3 regions of the Paenibacillus chartarius genome follow, and region 1 is predicted to be linked to each of the others. Evidence: riboswitches for the same ligand, from Rfam matches in the RefSeq annotation. Region 1 holds a riboswitch; each other region holds the start of a gene.
The links. A riboswitch is a leader RNA that binds a small molecule or an ion and turns the genes downstream of it on or off. The one in region 1 is predicted to bind cyclic di-GMP.
Positions count from the first base shown of each region.

Region 2: linked by a shared signal. The riboswitch ahead of ACFFK0_RS19665 (C40 family peptidase) and the one ahead of ACFFK0_RS28915 (flagellar brake protein) in region 1 are both predicted to bind cyclic di-GMP.
Region 3: linked by a shared signal. The riboswitch ahead of ACFFK0_RS14295 (GTP cyclohydrolase I) and the one ahead of ACFFK0_RS28915 (flagellar brake protein) in region 1 are both predicted to bind cyclic di-GMP.

Region 1 is NZ_JBHLWN010000120.1:45,583-47,781, forward strand. Features, by position in the region: gene ACFFK0_RS28910 (aminotransferase class V-fold PLP-dependent enzyme) at 1-211, opposite strand, end outside; gene ACFFK0_RS28915 (flagellar brake protein) at 307-1,011, opposite strand; cyclic di-GMP riboswitch class I at 1,152-1,238, opposite strand; gene ACFFK0_RS28920 (glucosaminidase domain-containing protein) at 1,375-2,046, opposite strand.
Region 2 is NZ_JBHLWN010000076.1:101,922-104,120, reverse strand. Features, by position in the region: gene ACFFK0_RS19670 (glycosyl hydrolase family 18 protein) at 1-270, opposite strand, end outside; gene ACFFK0_RS19665 (C40 family peptidase) at 304-1,248, opposite strand; cyclic di-GMP riboswitch class I at 1,312-1,403, opposite strand; gene ACFFK0_RS19660 (GntR family transcriptional regulator) at 2,034-2,199, shown strand, end outside.
Region 3 is NZ_JBHLWN010000057.1:26,994-29,192, forward strand. Features, by position in the region: gene ACFFK0_RS14285 (SDR family oxidoreductase) at 1-139, opposite strand, end outside; gene ACFFK0_RS14290 (6-carboxytetrahydropterin synthase) at 136-957, opposite strand; gene ACFFK0_RS14295 (GTP cyclohydrolase I) at 1,018-1,275, opposite strand; cyclic di-GMP riboswitch class I at 1,353-1,437, opposite strand; gene ACFFK0_RS14300 (PAS domain S-box protein) at 1,669-2,199, opposite strand, start outside.

The sequences.
Region 1 (2,199 bases):
AAACCGGATCGCTGTCCAGCTTGTCCCGATAACGAACAATAGCTTCCCTCACCGGCTTCGGGTGGGAAGCTATAAATTGTGACGCACCTAAATGTATGTAATCCGTAGATAGCTCGAATTGCCGACGAACCGTATCCCAGTTCCATGTTCCGTCGTGATCGTCCGACGCTTTCCTTGCTGCCCGCTCCTGAACTGGAGAAACGATTTCCATAACGATGTACCCTCCCAAGGCTGTTCCGCCACATGTCCTGACCTATTTTCCCTGGGCTGGGCTATCCTTATGCACCGCAATCGCTGCCGTTTCCGTTACGCTCGCGCCGCTTTGGCTTGAGCCTTCGCTTGATTCAGCGCTTCCCGCTTCTTGTTCTCTTCCTTTGTCCGGTAATATGTCTCCACCTGCTGCTTCAACACATACGCCCTCAGACTGTTCATCTGATCCGCGGACATATTCGTAAACTGCGCTCCGTAATAGTAGCCGTACTCCTTCTTTTCGCGGCGCACGATTTCCGCCTGGATCGGCACTGTACTGCTCAGCTTCATCTCCATCTCCAGCTGTGTCGCATTCGCCAGCTCAAAATGACCGAACATGGAGAACCCGATCCCGCTTATCGAGATGTTATTGATCGTCAGATTCACCGGCTCTTCCAGCTCGCGGCGCTCCTGCGACTTCGCTTCCGTAATCGCCTGAAGCAGGCCTTCCTCCGCCACTTCAATCCGCGGGTGCTCCCGGCGTTCCGCGAATTTATTATTATTTTCCGGCGGATTCAAGATAATGAGCGAACCGTTGGCCTTCGCCACGACATGCGACTCGAACACATGAATGCCCCCGGTGGAATAAATCGTAATCTTCACCTTGTCGCCAAGATTAAACGATTTCAGGTCGGACATTTCTACCTCGATGATATCGCCTTCGACATAGGTCAGCTGGCCTGTGGAGACGTAGTCCTTCTTCATGACGACCGTGTTGCTGTTCAATTTGATTCCGAACGGATTTGGCTTATTGCCCGACATAGTTTTCACGCTTCTTTGGATTGGTGGGGTTGGAACAGCTGACATTGGGTAACCACCTCTCTTCTTCAAAATAAAAACCCGGACCAGATCCTCTTGTTGAGGATCTGCCCGGTTACGAAGAAACGGCAGCTACGCCATACTTCGGTAACCAGGCGATCATGACTCGTTTGAGCTTTAGACCCTCGGCTTTGCGTCCTTACCTTTCGGTAAGTTTGCCATTATCGGTATTCATATTTCATTCGACAAGTTATTAGGCATCCTGAACTAGATTGTACTGTAAGTATACCTACTGCAAGTCACAAATTCAATCGATTCAAAGAAATTTTATAGTAATTTGATCCTATATAAAATGTGCATGCTGCGCTATTGACCGCCGCCTGTCAGCCTCCGCAGCACGGTGCCGAATTCAGCCCAGGTTAAGGGGGCATCCGGGTCGTGCGGCTGATTGATCAAGCCCTGCCGGGACAGCCATTGCATAGCCTCCTGCTTCCAATCCGTTACCGGCGCCGTCGGGGCCGAACCTGTCGAAATGGCTTGCATTTGTTCGCCGATCCGCAAAATATCTTGCCCATATGTCGTCCCCGGTACGGCCCACTTGCCGTTCAAATCCTCCCAGTTCGGTGCCGTCCCCCGCAGGCCCGCCGATTGCAAAATCGAGAACCGCGGATCGACGAGCGTCGTCCCCGCCGGAAGCGGCGCCGCCGTCGCGTACCCGTACAGGTGCTGAATTTGAGCCTCGATACCTAGCTCCGGAGTCGGGAAGGAGGCCCCCGCTTCCGTACGCGACGTACTTCCCAAGCCGGCAAAATTGTTCTGCGACGCGTTCACCGAACCGCCGAACCGCCAATAATTCGTTTCCAAAATCGATTGTGCGAAGGCGAGGTCCCCGCGCACATGGTATCTGCGCCCAATGGATAAATACAATTCTGCATAATCAGGAGCTGATGGGTTCACACTGCGAACATATTGGCGCATTTGATCGGCGGTCATGGTAGGTGCGCCAAGGATCGGCGTCCCGCTGCCAACATATGCCATAGCATTTTCCCCCTCATGTTGAGTTAGAGTTATCCCCTGCTAGTTTATGCACAGCCTTCGGAATCCGTACGGGCAGCTGCCCAGCCCAGCTGAAAGCTTGCGCAGCCGCGGCTCTTCCCCTATGATTAGTGGAAGATTATACCCTGTTGATAA
Region 2 (2,199 bases), on a different contig from region 1:
AGTATTGATGTTTTTGGATTTGGCTGTGTTTACATCCGCTGCAGGCGTTCCGCCTGTAATCGAACCGTCTATTTCAATTTGATACGTGATGACCCCCATATCCTTGAGATAGGTTCCGAATGTTTGTAGTGAGGTCGAACTGCTTGAATTGACGTAGAAGCCCATGACGGATTGCTTGGTTAATTCGGCGTCGGCGGCGCTAACGGTCGAAGCGTATAACGAGAAAAGCACAGAAGTCAATAATGGCAGCGCGAGGATCTTTGTTCTCATCGTGATGTGGCCCCCTATGCCCATGCAATTTGGTTACTTCATGCTGCTTCCGCCGAACAGAAAGCGGTATTCCCATTGTTTTCCTTCGATTAGATCGGTACGGACGCCGCCCGATTCCGGGGAATACGTATGCAGGACCATGCCGTCTCCCAAATAAATACCTGTATGTGTAATCGTTTCCGTCGACTTGTCGATCGACGCATAATCCGACGCGCGGGATCCCTTGTAGGACATAAAGAACATCAAGTCGCCGCGCTTCAGCTGTTTCCAGTCGGTCGTTACCGGTCCGAGGCTCTTTACATATTCGCCTTGTTCGCGCGAGTCGCTTGGAATCACTTCACGTGTCGCATCCCAGCGGGCTTGCTGTAACAGGTCGGAGCAGTCGAAGGTTGCGGTGTCGAACCTCTTGGAGCCGAATTCATAAGGAACGCCGGTATACTTGAACGTTTCCGCAATGACGCTTTCGATCCGTTCGGCCAGCGGGAGCGTTACGAGAGTAACAGAGAAATCGGTAATGATATATTTGCTGCTCGAGCTGACGTAGCCGACCACGCCGGTGGAGTCGACCGCCTTGTACCAGCTGTCATTCACCTTTTCCAGTACCAGCACGTCCTCTCCGGCGCGCAGCATGCGGATGCGGGTGGCATCCGTCGAAGGACCGGTGCGGAAATTAACGCCATAGATGATTTCGGCATTGCTGATAACCGATATGTATTTCTCGTTCGTAGAGACGAAGCCGGTAACGCCTTGCGCGTCACTCACCTGATACCAATAAGGATTGACGATCTGCAGCACGGTCACGATCTCGCCTGTTTTTAAATAACGCATAACGCTGCTGGACGTGTTCGGCTGATCGCGGAAGCTGACGCCGGATACAATCTTCGCTTTGGTCGTCACTTCGCTTGCCGCATGGGCGGCAGGTGCAGCGAAGGACAGCAGCAGAACCATTACGAGCAATAAACCATTCCATTTTTTCATGTTGATACCCTCCATAGATGAAATAACCCTTTCTCTGCCGAAAGGGTTATCCTGGGACCCTCTTTCGGTAGCTGGCTGGCATCGTGAACGGTCGTCCTGCGGAAGCCCCTCTAGCTTTGCGCCGCTGGCTTTCGCCAGGTTTGCCTTTATCGCGAGATGAATGTATTGGGTTTGTGTCCTAATTATAGTTTGTAGGAGGAATTGTCGAAAATAGGAGAAATTCAGTAATTGTTGTCAGTTCTATAATGGCGGCGTTCAGACTATTGACTGCGCAATATGGATATATCTACCATGCGGGTAAGAGTCTAGAGCACTATTTATTGGCACTAACAAGCGGGGAGCGTGCTTGCGGCAGCTCCTCTTTTTACCATTTCGGAAAGTTAACATTTGCAATGCGAAATGGGCTTTCTGCCCAAGCCTAGCGGTTTCCGAAACCGTTATTTTGCTCTTTAGGGGGCGGCTTCATCGTGTAGAGGATTATGAGGGAGTTAATGTTGAGAAACAAGGTATAACCATGCAAGATGACAACGAGCGTCTCGATGGCGCCTTCAAATTCCGCTAAATTGCTGGTGAACCGAGTAACCCACAAAATAGCGCTCTCACCTACCGGTAAACTCAGCGTGCTTTGCACGAGAAGCGAATCCGGTCCCGCCGAGCATCGATCTTGATCCAATAGACAAATTTGTCGTAGCATCGTCTATATGTACATACAAGTAGGAGGGATGATATAATAGCGATATTTCCAATAAGGCTATGATGCTGACCCTCCGGGAGTGAACCATCCTATGGACAAGACGGTCCCTAAACATATTCGACTCAAGCAAGAAATTAAATCGTGGATCGACAACGGCACGCTGCGCAGCGGAGATCTGCTGCCGTCCGAGAACGATATCGCGCAGCGCTTTCAGATGAGCCGCCAGACGGTTCGGCAGGCGCTCGGAGCGCTCGAGC
Region 3 (2,199 bases), on a different contig from region 1:
ATTCTTCGCCATCTCTGGCACCGAGAACCAGATTGGCTCCAAGACCGCTCAGCAGCTCGGCCGTTTGTTTGCCGATCCCTTTGCTTGCTCCGGTAATGACGATCGTCTTGCCCCGAACATGCCTTCCGCAGTCGATCATGACCTCTCCTTGGGACCGAAGTACTCAAAATAATTTTTCTCGGTTTCCCATAGCCCGATCTTGTACAGATTCGGAATATGAGGCTGAAGCATGTTGTAGATCACCATCGCCACGACTTCCGACGTCGGATTCAAATTGCGGAAGCGGTCGGTATCCAAATTCAAATGCTTATGGTCAAATTCGTCAAGTACAACTTGATCGACGATCTCGTCAAGTTCGGCAAGATTGACGATCATGCCGGTAACCGGGTCAGGTTCGCCATTCACGGTTACGTCCAAATAATAATTGTGGCCGTGCCCGTGAGGATTGTTGCACTTCCCGAATAACCGGACGTTCTCCTCAGGCGATAACTGATCGCTATGTAAACGATGCGCTGCGCAGAAATGATATTTTCTCGTAAGCTGAATCATCCCGCCCGCCTCCTTTGCCGACGATAAGTAATGGTTCTCATATAGCCGGATTCGATGTAGTTGGCATACTTCAAACCGGTGTTCAAGGCACTGCCAAATATAGGAAACCAGATTTTCCGTCGTGGGAATGCGTGTCCGAAACCAGGGATGTTCGCGGTCCAGGAATTTGCCGTCCAGTTCCGCAGCGACAAATGAATTCACGATGCGTTTGATTTCCGTCGTGTTGACGACGATGCCGGAAGCTTCATTGAGGCTTCCTTTGACCATGATGTCCAGTTTATAATCGTGCCCGTGACCATTCGGGTTGCTGCAGGGTCCGAAAACCCGGCGATTCTCTTCCTCGCTCCAATGCGGCACCCGATATACATGAGTGGCGGAAAAATCGATAGTTCGCGATAAAACCGGCACGCCAGCCCCCCTCACTTGTGTCTTAATCTCATGTTTCAGCGGAAGAAGAGGAATGTCCTCTTATATGGATTCTGCCAATTTTAACCCCTTGACAGGGAACGCTCGAATTCCTCGCAAAGTGCGATATTGTCGCCGAAAACTCCCCTTTTGAGCGTCGCCAACACCGGCGAACTCTTCCTTGTACATCTCGGCCACTCGTTTCGGCGTATCGCGCAGTCCTTCGCGTGCTGGTACTTCGCCGATTTCCCGGAGCAGGCTGCGGATACATTCTTGTATGGGTTCTGTTGGCTTTACGATGTTATTGAGCAGCGGATTCATAATCTCAGGCCTCCTGTTGTAAAATGAAAAATCCAGTCCCGAAAAGCAGGACTGGATCCGCATGCATCCTATCCTTTTTCGGCAACCCGGCTGTCATAGCGTGACCGCTTTAGACCCGTGGCTTTGCGTCCCTATCTTTCGAAAGGTTTGCCATTTGTCGTTAAGGAATTACATTAAATTCGTGACAAAATACGGTGGTATATACAGATTATAATACAAAATTCGACATAATAAAAGATTTTTCTACAAATCTTGCAGTTATTAATTTCCATGCCCTTTGACTACACAGGTCATGAAACGAGCAACGAACAAGCAACCCCTCCACTTTGGTCTCCTCGAAGGAATAACGAGAAAAACCCAGCCCGAAACGGAGGACTGAATGCGGTAGTTCCTTTAGACCTTCTGCTTCGCCTTATAGAAAGCGTATCCGTTCCCGCCGTTTTTCTTCGCTTCGTAAAGCGCCGTGTCCGCTTGTTGAAGGAGAATGTCGACTTCCTTGCTGTCATTCGGATATAAGCTGATTCCGATGCTTGAAGATACCGACAGTTCATGACCTTCTATCCTATAGGGTCTGGACAACAGCAGATTCATTTCCGCAACGATTTGTTTCATCGACTCCCTATCGGCATTCGGAAAATATCCCGTGAACTCGTCTCCGCCAAGCCTGGAAAAGATGCCGCCGACCATCTGACGCAATCGCCGGCTTACTTCCTGAAGCAGAAAGTCTCCCGTTCGATGTCCCAGCGTATCGTTGATTATCTTGAACCGGTCCAAATCCAGGAACACCATTCCTCCGCATCGATTCTCCTGATTGCCGCTCTCCACCAATTGATGAAAACGAACCCGATTCGGCAGACTCGTTAAGGAATCGTGATAGGCCAAAAATTGAATAGTTTCTTCCGTTTTTTTTCTTTTGGTGATATC